2 regions of the Nitrospirillum guaranorum genome follow, and region 2 is predicted to be linked to the other one. Evidence: predicted binding sites of a transcription regulator. Region 2 holds the regulator's gene; the other holds the start of a gene.
What was found. Region 2 encodes PhoB, which activates phosphate uptake and scavenging genes when phosphate is short. Its sites were predicted from a motif close to TNTCATAAAACTGTCA; they were not measured.

Region 1 (7,009 bases), 580 kb from region 2:
GCTGCTGACGATCATCCAGACGATGAGGAAGGCGCCAAAGGTGAGGATGAAGGTCCAGCTGCCGCCGAAGCTGGCCAGATGGTCCGACATGCGCTCGCCCAGGGTACGCTCCTCGGCGTAGCCTTCCTCGATGTTCTCGGCCAGGGTCTCGTGGGTGGCGATGCTTTCGGCCACCTGGCGATCCAGTTCCGTCAGTTCGCCCTTTTCCTGCTGCAGCAGCTCCTCGACATACAGGGAGCGATAGCGGGCCACCACGCCGCGGCTGACCAGGGCGTCGGGCGGCAGGCCCGGATGGTCACGGCGGATGCGCACGGCCAGGCTGGGACGCAGGGTGTCCAGGCTGATCAGGTCGCGCTTGGGGCGCAGCTTGCCCGTGACGCCGCAGGCCACGCGCTTGCCGCTGGCGGGCGCCGTGCCGTCCAACGGCGGGCCGCCGTCCAACCCGGGCTCTTCCTCCGTGCCATCGAGGCCGTCGTCGTCGCCGCCCTCATCGCCCAGGTCGATGTCGGCCAACTCCTCCGCCTCGGCCGCCAGCACGGCGGCGATGGGGTCGTCCTGATCCGTGTCGCGCGCCGGCCGCGCCGCGGTCTCGTCCTGCGGGTTCATGCCACCACGCCCCTCATCCATCGCACTTCGTCCTCTCGATCCGGCTTTCGATCCGGTGTCACGTCTCAGGCCGTTTTGGCCCAGCATCCGCCGGGGCGCAACCTAAACGCTGACATTCGTTTCTATAACCGAACTATGACAATTTTCCGCGATCACCATAGGGGAAGATGTGTTCCGACCGACCGACCCCTGTGCGCAAGTGTCGCGGGCAAAGAAAAACCCCGCCGGCGAACCGGCGGGGTTTCCTTGGAACAGATGTCTTCCCCGAAGGGAGGCCACCTTAGAAGGTGAACTGGACGCGGCCGCCCAGGGACTGCCAGTTGTCGCCCACCTGGGTGTTGTTGGTGGCGGAAGAGTACTTCTTCAGGTCGATGAACTGGTAGTCCAGCATGAAGCGGACGTTGCTGGTCATGTACCAATTCAGGCCCAGGGTCCACACTTCCTGCTGGCCGCCGCGCACGCGGTTGGCGGTGTTGGTGGCCCAGGTGTCGGAGTTCAGGTTCAGGAAGCTGTAGCGTGCCACGGCTTCCCAGGTGCCCCACTGGCCGGCACCGGGGTTCAGGGGCTTGTCCACCGTCGGGGAGCTGAAGGCGCCCTGGTTGGCGACGTAGTTGCGCTTCTGGCCGGTCAGGACCCAGCCCGCTTCGGCGTAGTAGCCGAAGAAGCTCGGGTCGTTGGTGGCCGTGGACAGGTCCTTACGGCGCTTCACGTCGATCTGGTAGCCTTCGCCCTGGGCCCAGAAGCTGTCGTAGCGGGCGGCCAGTTCGCCGCCGTAGATCGCGACGCTGTCGGCGTTGATGTTGCCGGTGTTCAGGATGGCGCCCAGGCCGCCGTAGCGGTTTTCCGGACGTTCCGACAGGGCCAGCACGTGCGAACCGGCGGCGTTCACGCCGTTGGTCTGCGGCGGGGCGTACATGTAGCCGACGTCGCCACCGATGTGGACGATGGTGTGCTCATCGTTGATCGGACGGAACGCGGCGCGGGCGAACGCGGCCTTCTGGTCGTCGGCGACGCCGGTCACGGCGCTGGAGGTGACCGAGGCGGTCGCGCCACTGGTGCTGGTCAGCACGGTGGTGCTGCCGAACGGGCTGGTGTTGACGTTGGCGCCCGTCAGGTACACGTCGGCGAAGTAGTTGTCGCCGAAGGTGCGCACGCCGGCCGACAGGCGGCCTTCGCTGGCGATCAGGCCGGTGACGACGTTGGTGATGCCGGGACGTTCCAGCAGGCCGATGTCGTTCGAGCTGATGCTGTCTTCAAAGGTGATGGCCGGCTGCATGGCGCCGACGTCGATCAGCCAGCCCTTGTAGCCGGTGTAGGTCAGCTGCGCGGTCTGCAGGCGGCCGGACTGGTTGAAGCGGCCGGGGAAGTCGGCCGTCACGTTGTAGGTGAAGTCGTTGAAGGCCTTGCCGGCGAAGCCGATGTAGGCGCGACGGAAGTTGAAACCGTCGGTGATGTCCTTGTTGGCCCGGTTGTCGGGGTTCTTGGCATCCTGGAAGTTATAGCCGTAATCCAGGTGGATGCGGCCGACGGGCTGGAAGCTGAACGCCTTGTCCGCGGACGTGAAGGTGGGCACGCCGTTGGGGAAGGTGATGCTGGGCAGGTTCGCCGTGGCGGCGGTGGCCGAGGTGGCGGCCTTCTCGGCGGCGGCCTTGGACTCAGCGGCCGCCTTGTTGGCGGCGTCGGTCTGGGCCGAAATCGCCTGCAACTGCGCCTGCAGCGCCTGGATCTGCTTGTTCAGGGCGTCGATCTGCGCCTGGGTGGCCAGCGGGGTGGCGGCGGCGGCGGCAGTGGCGGAGGCGGCGTTCGACTTCTTGGTCTCAGCAGCGGAGGCGCCGGCGGCGGCGAAAGCCACGCCCAGCACCGTGCTAGCGAGCAACACGGTCTTCAGGTTCATTCCTAGATTCTCCCATCATCCGGTCTACGGCATGCCGCCCAATCCCGGGGTTTCGGGGCCGACGTCACGCGTTTGGAGCGTTTGGGCTGCGGCCCTAACGAAGCGCTCGGTAGCAATATAGCATGACAGCGAGACTGCTAAAGGTTGACAGATTTATGAAAGGGTCTGGCTGTGGCGCCGATGCAACAGTTTCGAGTCGGGCGTTTTAGGGGGCTTAAAGTAAGGCGGGGCAACAAATTGGGGACTACGGCAGTAGAGTTCGGACAGGGGCGGCGCCCGGTGAAAAAGAGGGCGGGCCGATCGACTGCATCTATAGTGTTGTGAATAGGGCGCACCCTGGGGCCTGCTTATGGCGACCGTCGGCGTGCCGCCATGGCGGAGAAAAAACGGCGGCGGGCCGCGCATCCGCCGACTCTTGAAAAGAAATTGAGAATCAGCGTTGACTCAGGGGAACCGCCGGGTTGTGGCTTGTGTTGCCGCGGCGCGCCAGCGCCGCCGGCCGGTACGGGGCGTGAACGAGGGGGCGGGCTGCGACAAAACGCCCACGGTTTCACAAAACTGTAACAGAGTCGTCACCAAAGGTTCAGGACCCGGAATCTAGGGTCCGCCCGTCGAGACGGGATCAGGAAGCGGTCGCGGGGGCATACCCCTGGGCGGACCGGCCGGGGCCCCGAGACGGTCGACTAAGACGTTCCAACCCGTGGGGGAATCCCGTGAACTTTCAACCGAAGAACCTGCTGAAGGGCATGGTTGCCGCCGCGGCCGCGGTGGTGATGGTGGGCGCCGCCCAGGCTGCCGACATCAGCGGCGCCGGCGCCACCTTCCCGTACCCCATCTACGCCAAGTGGGCCGAGGCCTATAAGGCCAAGACCGGCGTGGGCCTGAACTACCAGTCCATCGGTTCCGGCGGCGGCATCAAGCAGATCAAGGCGAAGACGGTCACGTTCGGCGCCTCCGACATGCCCCTGAAGGCTGAAGAGCTGAAGGAAGCCGGCCTGCAGCAGTTCCCGATGATCATGGGCGGCGTCGTCCCGGTCGTGAACGTGAAGGGCATCGCCCCCGGCCAGATCCAGCTGGACGGCCCGACCATCGCCAAGATCTACCTGGGCCAGATCGCCTCTTGGAACGACCCGGCCATCAAGGCGCAGAACCCCGGCCTGAACCTGCCGAACACCTCCATCGTCCCGGTGTACCGTTCCGACGGGTCGGGCACGAACTTCCTGTGGACCACCTACCTGTCCAAGGAAGACAAGGAATTCGCCGAGCGCGTCGGCGCCAACACCTCGGTGCAGTGGGCCGCCGGCCTGGGCGCCAAGGGCAATGAAGGCGTCGCCAACATGGTGAAGCTGACCGACGGCGCCATCGGCTACGTCGAGTACGCCTACGCCAAGCAGAACAGCCTGACCTTCACCAAGCTGAAGAACCACGACGGCAAGGTCGTCAGCCCGGAGATCAAGGCCTTCCAGGCCGCCGCCGCCGGCGCCGACTGGGCCAACGCCCCGGGCTTCTACCTGGTGCTGGTCGACCAGCCGGGTGCCGACAGCTGGCCGATCACCGGCGCCAGCTTCATCCTGGTCTACAGCCAGCCGCAGGACGGTGCCGCCGTCGCCGAGGCCCTGAAGTTCTTCGACTGGGCCTACAACAACGGCCAGGCCGCCGCCGAGCAGCTGGACTACGTCCCGATGCCGGCCGCCGTGGTCGCCCAGGTCCAGAAGTCCTGGGCCACGGTCAAGACCGCCGACGGCAAGCCCGTCTGGTCGAAGTAAGAGTCCTCGGGTAAAAGGAAGCGCCCGCGGGGCTTCGGCCCCGGGGACGAAGGTTGGGAGAGGGGTCGCCTACGGCTCCTCTCCCTCTTTGTCGGCTTCCTTGATGAACATCCGGGTTTTTTAGGTCATCGCGTTTCAGGTTATCGCAGGGCCTACGGCCGGAGGGGTGCTTTGGTGGACATGGCGGTAAAGGCATCGGACATCAGCGCGGAAAGTCCGCGGGCGCGCACGCAGCGCCGCAACGACCTTCTGTTTCGCGGCGCCACCCTATTCTTCGCCCTCCTGGTGCTGACGCTCCTGGGTGGTGTCATCATCTCGCTCATTCATGGCGCGTTGCCGGCCCTGAAGGCCTTCGGCTTCGGCTTCGTCACGACCGAGATCTGGAATCCGGTGACGGAGAAGTTCGGCGCCCTGGCGCCCATCTACGGCACGCTGGTCACCTCGGCCATCGCCATGCTGGTGGGCGTGCCCGTCAGCTTCGGCATCGCCATCTTCCTGACCGAGCTGTGCCCCGCCTGGGCCAAGCGGCCCATCGGCATCGCGGTGGAACTGCTGGCCGGCATCCCCAGCATCATCTACGGCATCTGGGGCCTGTTCGTGTTCGCGCCCTTCCTGCAGCGGACCGTGCAGCCCTTCCTGATCAACACGCTGGGCACCATCCCGGGCATCGGCGCCTGGTTCAAGGGTCCGCCCTACGGCATCGGCGTGCTGACGGCCGGCCTGATCCTGGCCATCATGATCCTGCCCTTCATCACCTCCATCACCCGCGACGTGTTCGAGACCATGCCCGCCATGTTGCGCGAGAGCGCCTACGGCCTGGGCGCCACGACGTGGGAGGTGGTGCGCGACATCACCATCCCATACACCCGTGTGGGCCTGGTGGGCGGCGTCATGCTGGGCCTGGGCCGCGCGCTGGGTGAGACCATGGCCGTGACCTTCGTCATCGGCAACTCGCACCACATCGCGTCCTCGCTGCTGGCGCCGGGCACCACCATCTCGGCCGCCATCGCCAACGAGTTCACCGAGGCGGTGGGCGACACCTACACCTCCTCCCTGATCGCGCTGGGCCTGGTGCTCTTCGTGATCACCTTCATCGTGCTGTCGCTGGCCAAGCTGATGCTGGTGCGCATGAACCGCAAGGCGGGGACCTGATCCATGGCCATCACCGACACCTCCCCCCCGGCACCAACTTCGCGATGGGCCGCTACAGGCGCCGCAAGGTTGGCAACACCATCACCATGGGCCTGGCCGTGGGCGCCGCCGTCTTCGGCCTGCTGTGGCTGGTCTGGATCCTGGCGGTCCTGCTGATCAACGGCCTCAGCGCCATCAGCGTCGGCATGTTCACCCAGATGACGCCGCCGCCCGGCAGCGCCGGCGGCCTGCTGAACGCCATCTTCGGCAGCATCGTCATGACGGTGCTGGGCATGGTGATCGGCACGCCCATCGGCATCATGGCCGGCACCTACATGGCCGAATACGGCAAGGGCACGAAGCTGGCCGAGGTGACGCGCTTCATCAACGACATCCTGCTGTCGGCGCCCTCCATCATCGTCGGCCTGTTCATCTACACCATCGTCGTGGTCCCCATGGGCCACTTCTCCGCCTGGGCGGGCTCCATCTCGCTGGCCGTGCTGGTCATCCCCGTGGTGGTGCGCACGACCGAGGACATGCTGAACCTGGTCCCCGGCTCCCTGCGCGAGGCCGCCGCCGCCCTGGGCGCGCCGCGCTGGAAGGTCATCGTGCAGGTGACCTACCGCGCCGCCCGCAGCGGCATCATGACCGGCATCCTGCTGGCCGTGGCCCGCATCAGCGGCGAGACGGCGCCCCTGCTGTTCACCGCGCTGAACAACCAGTTCTGGAGCGTCAACATGAACGCTCCCATGGCGAACCTGCCGGTCACCATCTTCCAGTTCGCGCTCAGCCCCTATGAGGACTGGCAGCGGCTGGCTTGGGGCGGTTCGCTCATCATCACGGTCGCCATCCTCGCGCTCAACATCGGCGCCCGCATGCTCGCTTCCATCGGCACCAAGAAAGGCCAGTGATCCCCATGACCGCGCTTTCCATGACGGCGGAACAGTCCCAGGCGGCCCTCGCCACCGATGGCGACATGCGCGAGAAGATCAGTGTCCGCAACCTGAACTTCTACTACGGCGGCTTCCACGCCCTGCGTAACATCAACCTGCCGCTGTTCGACAAGCGGGTGACGGCCTTCATCGGCCCGTCCGGCTGCGGCAAGTCCACGCTGCTGCGCATCCTGAACCGCATCTACGACCTCTACCCCAACCAGCGGGCCGAGGGCGAGGTGCTGCTGGACGGCGAGAACCTGCTGTCGCCCAAGCAGGACCTGAACCTGCTGCGCGCCCGCGTCGGCATGGTGTTCCAGAAGCCGACGCCCTTCCCCATGTCGATTTACGACAACGTCGCCTACGGCATTCGGCTGTATGAGAAGCTGAGCCGCGCCGACATGGACGTGCGCGTGGAAGAGGCCCTGCGCAAGACCGCGCTGTGGACCGAGGTCAAGGACAAGCTGCGCCAGAGCGGCCTGTCGCTGTCCGGCGGCCAGCAGCAGCGCCTGTGCATCGCCCGCGCCGTGGCCGTGCGCCCGGCCGTGCTGCTGCTGGACGAGCCGACCTCGGCGCTGGACCCCATCTCCACCTCCAAGATCGAGGAGTTGGTGGATGAGCTGAAGCCCGACTACTGCATCGCCATCGTCACGCACAACATGCAGCAGGCGGCCCGCGTC
Region 2 (7,009 bases):
ACCTCCTTGCCCTCCGCCGTCACGGCGAAGTGCACCTGGGCGATGCTGGCGGCGGCCACCGACTCGGGCTCGAAGCTCTGGAAAATCTCGCCCAGGGGACGGCCCAGCTGTTCCTCGATGATGGCCACGGCCTGGGGCGTTGGGAAGGGCGGCAGCCGGTCGCGCAGCAGGGCCAGGTCTTCCGCCACGGCGTCGCCCACCAAGTCCGACCGCGTGGACAGGGCCTGGCCCAGCTTGATGAAGCTGGGGCCCAGCTCCTGGATGGCGGCGGCCAGGCGCTGGCCCTTGCGGCCGGGCGCGCGGTTGTTGTTCATCAGGCGCAGAACCAGGGCCACGCCCGGCGCCACGTCGCGGAACTCCTCCGGGAACAGGGCGCCATGCCGGCCCAGCGTACGCCCGATGATGTACAGGCGGCGCAGGTTGCGCAGGATGCGGAGCATGGTCAGACGCGCCAGGCGGAATGGATGGCGGCCACACCACCCGTCAGCGGCCGGGCCTTGGCCTGGCTGAAGCCAACGGCCTCCAGCCGGCGGCACAGCGCCTCACGCTCGGGGAAGCGGCGGATGCTTTCCACCAGGTACTGATAGCTGTCGCGGTCGCCCGCCACCACTTGGCCGATGCGGGGCAGCACCTCGAAGGAATAGCGGTCGTACAGCTCCCGCAGGATGGGCAGGTTCACCTGGCTGAATTCTAGGCAGTAGAAGCGCCCGCCCGGCTTCAGCACGCGCCGCGCCTCGGCCAGGGCCTTGTCGATGTGGGTGACGTTGCGCAGGCCGAAGGCGATGGTATAGGCGTCGACCGAGCGGTCGGCCAGGGGCAGCGACTCGGCGTTGCCCACGGTCCAGTGAAGGCCGCCCCGGCTCTCCTCGCTCTTGTCCCAGCCGGGCAGGCTGCCCTTGTCGATGCCCCGGTCGCGGCCCACGCGCACCATGGCCTCCGTCAGGTCGCAGACCATGATCTTCGCGCTGGGCGCCTTGGCCGCCATGCGGAAGGCGATGTCGCCGGTGCCGCCGGCGACGTCCAGGATGGTCTCGCCCGCGCGGGGGTTCACCAGGCCGACGAAATCCGCCTTCCACAGCCGGTGGATGCCCACCGACATCAGGTCGTTCATGATGTCGTAGCGGCTGGCGACGCTGGAGAACACGCCCTGCACCAGCGGCGCCTTCTCCGCCGGGTTGATGGCGCGGAATCCGAAGGATCGCGCCTCACGCTCCTGCGCCGTCAGGGCGTCGGCTGCGGTGGTGTCAGCGGTGAAGGGCGGGGGCGTGGGATGGTCGACCATGGCCGCACCATAGCGTCGGGAAGGGCGCTTGGGTAGCGGGCTTGGTGGGCAGCCCTGCCCTGAAAAGGGAACAGGATAAACGGCCTATCCGTTCGGTCCCCATCGCGTCGGCGGTCGTTATGCCGCATCGCTGCGCCGGGCGAAATAGCGGGCGGGCGGCTCGCCGAAGGCCCGGCGGAACATGGCGATGAAGTTGCTGGGCGTGGCATAGCCCAGCGCGTCCGCCACCTCCGCCACCGGCTCCCCCCTCGCCAGGCGTTCCAGGGCCTGGGTCAGGCGGGCCTGCTGGCGCCACTGGGTCACGCTCAGGCCGGTTTCCGCCGTGAACAGGCGGCGGGCGGTGCGTTCCGACAGGCCGGCCTCGCGCGCCAGCACGTCCAGCGTGCGGTCGTCGTCCGGCGCCTCCAGCAGGCGCAGGGCTAGGCGCAACAGGCGGGGGTCGGTGGGCATGGGCAGGTGCAGCGGTTCGCGTGGGGCCAGGCGGACCTCATCCAGCAGCACGGCCAGCAGCCGCTCCTGCTCCGGCGCCAACGCCGCCTCCAGCGGCCATTCCGCGACCCGCCGCACCAGGGACCGCAGCAAATCGCTGATGCCCATGACGCTGGGACGGTCGGGCAGGCCGGCGCTGGCCTCCGGCGTCAGCATCATGCCCCAGCCATCCAGCACGCCGCTGATGGTCACCTTGTGCATCATGCCGGGTGGCATCCACCCTGCCCGCTGCGGCGGCAGCATCCAGGACCCATGGGCGGTGCGGATATGGACCAGGCCGTTGGCGATGCAGAACAGCTGGCCGCGCCGATGGGCGTGCCAGTCGATCTCCCGCGTGCCCATGCGGGTCCGGTCCTCCGCCGAATGGCTGCCCCAGAAGGTCAGAACGGGCGGGCCATCCGCCCGCTCGCACATCTCCAGGAAGGCTTCCTTGGTCAGGCGGGTGGTGTCATTGGCGGCGGGGCGCATGGATTTCCTCGGCGGGGCTGGCGGCCGGCGAACGGTTTGGCCGTTTCGCATTATTTTTCGTCCGACTGTCGTTATCAAGCATACCCCGTTCCGCGGTATCGAATCCCCACTGCAAAGTTCCAGTGACGATGGTGAGAGACATGGACGGGACGCGGGTGGCGATCATCGGCGCGGGCCTGGGCGGCCTGTGCCTGGCGCAGGCGTTGACGCGCGCGGGTATCGACTGCGTTGTGTATGAGCGGGATGCGGCCTTGGACAGCCGGTCCCAGGGTTATCGCCTGCGCATCGACGCGGACGGCGCCGATGCCCTGTCCCGCTGCCTGCCCCCCAACCTGTATGACCTGTTCCGGCGCACCTGCGCCGTACCCGCCCCGCGCACCCGCTTCCTGGATGGCCGGCTGGCGCCGGTGACGGGCCGGGCGCCAGCGGTATGGAGCGCGGCTGACGATGGCGCCCCGAGCCGGGAGACGGCCGGCGACCTGTGCGCCCACCGCCAGACCCTGCGGGAAATCCTGCTGATGGGCGTCGCGGACCGGGTGCGCTTCGGCGCGGCCTTCCAGGCGCTGGCCGTGGGTGCCGATGGCCGGGCCCATGTCGCCTTCGCCGACGGCACGTCGGTGCGCGCCGACCTGGTGGTGGCGGCCGATGGGGTCAACTCCGCCGTCCGCCGCCAATTGTTGCCCCAGGCGGAGCCGTTGGACGTTGGCGCGGTGTGCCTCTACGGCCGTACCCCTTTGACGGCCCCGGTGCGGGCGGCGGTGGGTGACGACCTGTGCGCCGGCACCAGCGTGGTCTTCGCTGACGGTTATGCCGGCATCATCGAGCCCATGCTGTTCGACCCCACGGAGGGTGACCGGGGCGGGCTCAGCCCCGTGGACGACTATCTGTACTGGGCGCTGATCGGCCCCAGGACCCGGATGACGGGGCGCTTCCCGGGTGCCGCGCCGGCGGCGGTGGCGGACCATCTGGCGCGTGACTGGCATCCCCAGCTGCGGGGCCTGTTCCGGCATGCCGATCCCGGGGAGATGGCGCTGCTGCCGGTACGCAGCGCGCGGCTGGCCCGCACCTGGCCCTGCTGGACACCGGGGCCAATCACCTTCCTGGGCGACGCCATCCACGCCATGAGCCCCGCCGGCGGACTGGGCGCCAACGTCACCCTGCGCGACGCCGCCGTGCTGGCGGCCAGCCTGTCCCGCGTCCCCTCCGTCACGGCGGCGGCACGGGAGTACGAGGCGGAGATGCGCACCCGCGCGGCCCGCGCCATCCACCTCTCGGAAGTGGGCGCCGCCGCTTTATTCGCGGACGTGTTTTGAGAGGTTAGGCGCTTCATACCAGCGGCACGAGCAAACTCGTGCCGCTGTAGGACGCGACCGCGTTCGCCGGAACTTTCCGGGGAGCGCAGCGGACTGGAAAGTGAGGAAGGCAAGCGGGCGGATGCCCGCGCCCGCCGCCTGAGGGCACCCTCAAATACTCAAGCCGACTTCATGTCCAGGGCATAGCCGGCCGAGCGCACCGTGCGGATCATGTCCAGTTCGGTGTCCTCGTTCAGGGCCTTGCGCAGGCGGCGGATGTGCACGTCGACGGTGCGGGGTTCGACATAGACGTCATGGCCCCAGACGATGTCCAGCAGCTGCTCACGCGAGAACACGCGGCCCGGGTGCTGCATGAAGTGGCGCAGCAGGCGGAACTCGGTGGGCCCCAGGTGGATGTCGCGGCTGTTACGGCGCACGCGGTGGGCCGCCAGGTCCATGCTGATGTCGCCGTAGCGCAGCAGTTCCTCGGCCAGCGAGGGCACCGCCCGGCGCAGCACGGCGCGGATGCGGGCCACCAGCTCGGTCGGGCTGAAGGGCTTGGAGATATAGTCGTCGGCGCCGGAGTTCAGGCCGCGCACCTTGTCCGCCTCCTCGCCCCGGGCGGTCAGCATGATGATGGGGATTTCGCGGGTCTTGGGGTTGCGGCGCATCTGGCGGCAGACCTCCAGCCCGCTCATCAGCGGCAGCATCCAGTCCAGCAGCACCAGGTGCGGCGCCTGCTCGTCGGCCAGCAACAGGGCTTCCTCGCCGTCGCCGGCGGTCAGCACCCGGAAGCCTTCCTTCTCCAGGTTGTAGCTCAGCAGCGTGACGAGGTCGGCTTCATCCTCGACGATCAGAACCAAGGGCTTCAACGAGGCGTTCATGGGGTGTCCCTAAAACTGGCTGTCCCGGGTCGGGGTAAGCGGTGGCGACTCTAATCGTTTACAGGCCCGGGCGTGCAGGGGGCCGGGGAAAGGGCTCACAAATCGTCCACGGCGTCGGCGCCGTGCAGGCCGCTGCCATGCAGGTCAACATCGGCCGAGGGGCCGACGAGGAAGCTGGACTGGTCATGCTTGGGCCGGTCGGAGGTCAGCGTCTGGCCCAGCACCAGGAAATGAATGGTTTCCGCGATGTTGGTGGCGTGGTCGCCCGCCCGCTCCAGATTCTTGGCGATGAACAGCAGGTGGGTGCAAGGGGTGATGTTGCGCGGGTCTTCCATCATGTAGGTCAGCACCTCGCGGAACAGGCTGGTGTACAGGTCGTCCAGCTCCTCATCCCGGTTCCAGGCGTCGATGGCCTTGCCCACGTCGCGGTCGATATAGGCGTCCAGCACGTCCTTCAGCATGCTTTCCACCAGCTTGCCCATGCGCGGGATGGCGCTGACGGGCCGCACGGCGGGCAGCTTGGCCAGCGCCATGCTGCGCTTGGCGATGTTGGCGGCATAGTCGCCGGTGCGTTCCAGGTCGGCGGAAATCTTCAAGGCGGCCAGGATTTCGCGCAGATCGCTGCCCACGGGCTGGCGCAGGGCCAGCATGCGCACGGCCTCCTGCTCGATGCCCCGTTCATAGTCGTCCAGCTGGTGGTCGGCCTGCATCACCCGGGCGGCCAGATCCACGTCGCGGCGCACCACCGCCTGGACGGCGCCATCCACCTGGGCCTCGGCCACGCCACCCATCTGGGTGATCAGGTTGGACAGGCGCTGCAGCTGCTGCTCGAACGACTTAACCGTATGCTCGGCCGGCATTCTCTTACCACCCCACCCCCGGCGGTCCTGGCCGGGGCATGAAAAACGGCGGCCGGCGGGACACGTCGCCGGTCGGGCAGGGTGGACCATAACGACAGGTCGCTATGGAATTGCTACAGATAAGCGACAGTTTTATGACGGTGCGTCCGGGCGCGCCGTTCCTCGAAAGGCACGTTACCTCAGTGGCTTATCTCATACGGGCGTAGCGCCACCACGGGCCTGACCGGCGCGGCCCCGCCGTCATGCGGCGCCCCGGCCGCTTTCCTGTGACAGATTCTGGGCAGATTGGGGTACGGGCTTTTCCGCCTTCTCCCCGTTTTCTCCACACCGGGCAGGTGCACGGTGAAGGTGCTGCCCTTGCCCACCTCGCTGTCGATGGTCAGCCGGCCGCGGTGGCGGTTCACGATATGCTTCACGATGGCCAGGCCCAGGCCGGTGCCGCCCAGGGCGCGGCTGCGGGCGGCGTCCACGCGGTAGAAGCGCTCGGTCAGGCGGGGCAGATGGGTGCGGGCGATGCCCTCGCCCTTGTCGGTCACCGACACCTTGATGCCGGCCACCTTCTGCGGCGCCTGGCGGGCGCGGATGCCGGTGGCACCCGGCGCCGGCGGCGCCTCCGCCCGTTCCAGCGACACCACCACGTCGGTCTGCTCGCGCCCGTACTTGATGGCGTTGTCGATCAGGTTCTGGAACACCTGGGCCAACTGATCCTCATCGCCCTGCACGCGCGGCAGGTCCTCGCCGCCCTGGACACGGATGGTGATCTTGCGCGCCGCCGCCTTCAGCTCCAGCATGGCGACCACGCTCTGCACCAGTTGGGCGACGTTGGCCTCCCCCGTGGGGTGGGTGTGCTCGTCAAGCTCGATGCGCGACAGGGACAAGAGGTCCATGACCAGGCGCGACATGCGGCCGGCCTGCTCCTGCATGATGGCCAGGAAGCGGTCGCGGGCGTCGGCGTCGTCGCGGGCGGGGCCGCGCAAGGTCTCGATGAAGCCCACCAGGGTGGACAGCGGCGTGCGCAGCTCATGGCTGGCATTGGCCACGAAGTCGGCGCGCATCTGTTCCGACCGCTTGATGGCGGTGATGTCGTGCAGGGTGACGATGGCGGTGATCTCGTGCTGCGGCGCGCCGTCCTCCGCCGCCGGGCGGAAGGGCGTCACCCGCACCTCCAGCACGCGCTCCACCGGCAGGGGCAGGGTGAATTCCACCCGCCGGCTGTCGCCGCCGGCCAGCACGGCGTCCACCGCCGCCAGGACGTCGGGGTTGCGCACGCTGACCGCGAGGTCACGGCTCAGCATGCGGTCGCCGAACAGGGCGCGGGCGGCGCTGTTGGCGCGGCTCACCTTGCGCTTGTCGTCCACCAGCATCAGCGGGTCGTGCAGGGCCTCCACCACCGCCTCGTCGGCGGCCAGGCGGTGCTCGATCTCATCGCGGTGGCGCAGCCAGTTCTGGTGCAGCTGGGCGATGTCCTCCAGCAGGGCGGCGCCGGTCAGGGTGCGGGCCTGGGGCGGGGGCAGGAACGTGCGGCGGTCCCGCACCTGGTCCAGATAGGCGGCGATCAGCCGGCTGTCGCGCAACACCAGATGGCGGGCCACGGCGGTCACGGCGGCCACCAGGGCGAACGCCGCCAGCGCCAGCAGGATGTTGAGCCGTCCGGCGATCACCAGCGCGCCCAGCAACGCCGCCGTCGGCGCCAGCATCAGCACGGCGATGGCGACAAAACGATCTGGACGCGTT

Region 1: a site for PhoB is predicted at 3,049-3,064, ahead of pstS (phosphate ABC transporter substrate-binding protein PstS). Genes of this name have one in related genera too.

Annotation. Positions count from the first base shown of each region.
Region 1 covers NZ_JAYEES010000003.1:980,413-987,421, forward strand. Annotated here, with positions in the region: gene UAJ10_RS13380 (DUF1003 domain-containing protein) at 1-627, opposite strand, end outside; gene UAJ10_RS13385 (OprO/OprP family phosphate-selective porin) at 887-2,500, opposite strand; gene pstS (phosphate ABC transporter substrate-binding protein PstS) at 3,214-4,266, shown strand; gene pstC (phosphate ABC transporter permease subunit PstC) at 4,447-5,418, shown strand; gene pstA (phosphate ABC transporter permease PstA) at 5,463-6,308, shown strand; gene pstB (phosphate ABC transporter ATP-binding protein PstB) at 6,314-7,009, shown strand, end outside.
Region 2 covers NZ_JAYEES010000003.1:397,006-404,014, forward strand. Annotated here, with positions in the region: gene ubiB (2-polyprenylphenol 6-hydroxylase) at 1-440, opposite strand, end outside; gene UAJ10_RS10665 (class I SAM-dependent methyltransferase) at 443-1,282, opposite strand; gene UAJ10_RS10670 (AraC family transcriptional regulator) at 1,400-2,239, opposite strand; gene UAJ10_RS10675 (FAD-dependent oxidoreductase) at 2,380-3,552, shown strand; gene phoB (phosphate regulon transcriptional regulator PhoB) at 3,711-4,415, opposite strand; gene phoU (phosphate signaling complex protein PhoU) at 4,511-5,275, opposite strand; partial or broken gene UAJ10_RS10690 (ATP-binding protein) at 5,605-7,009, opposite strand, start outside.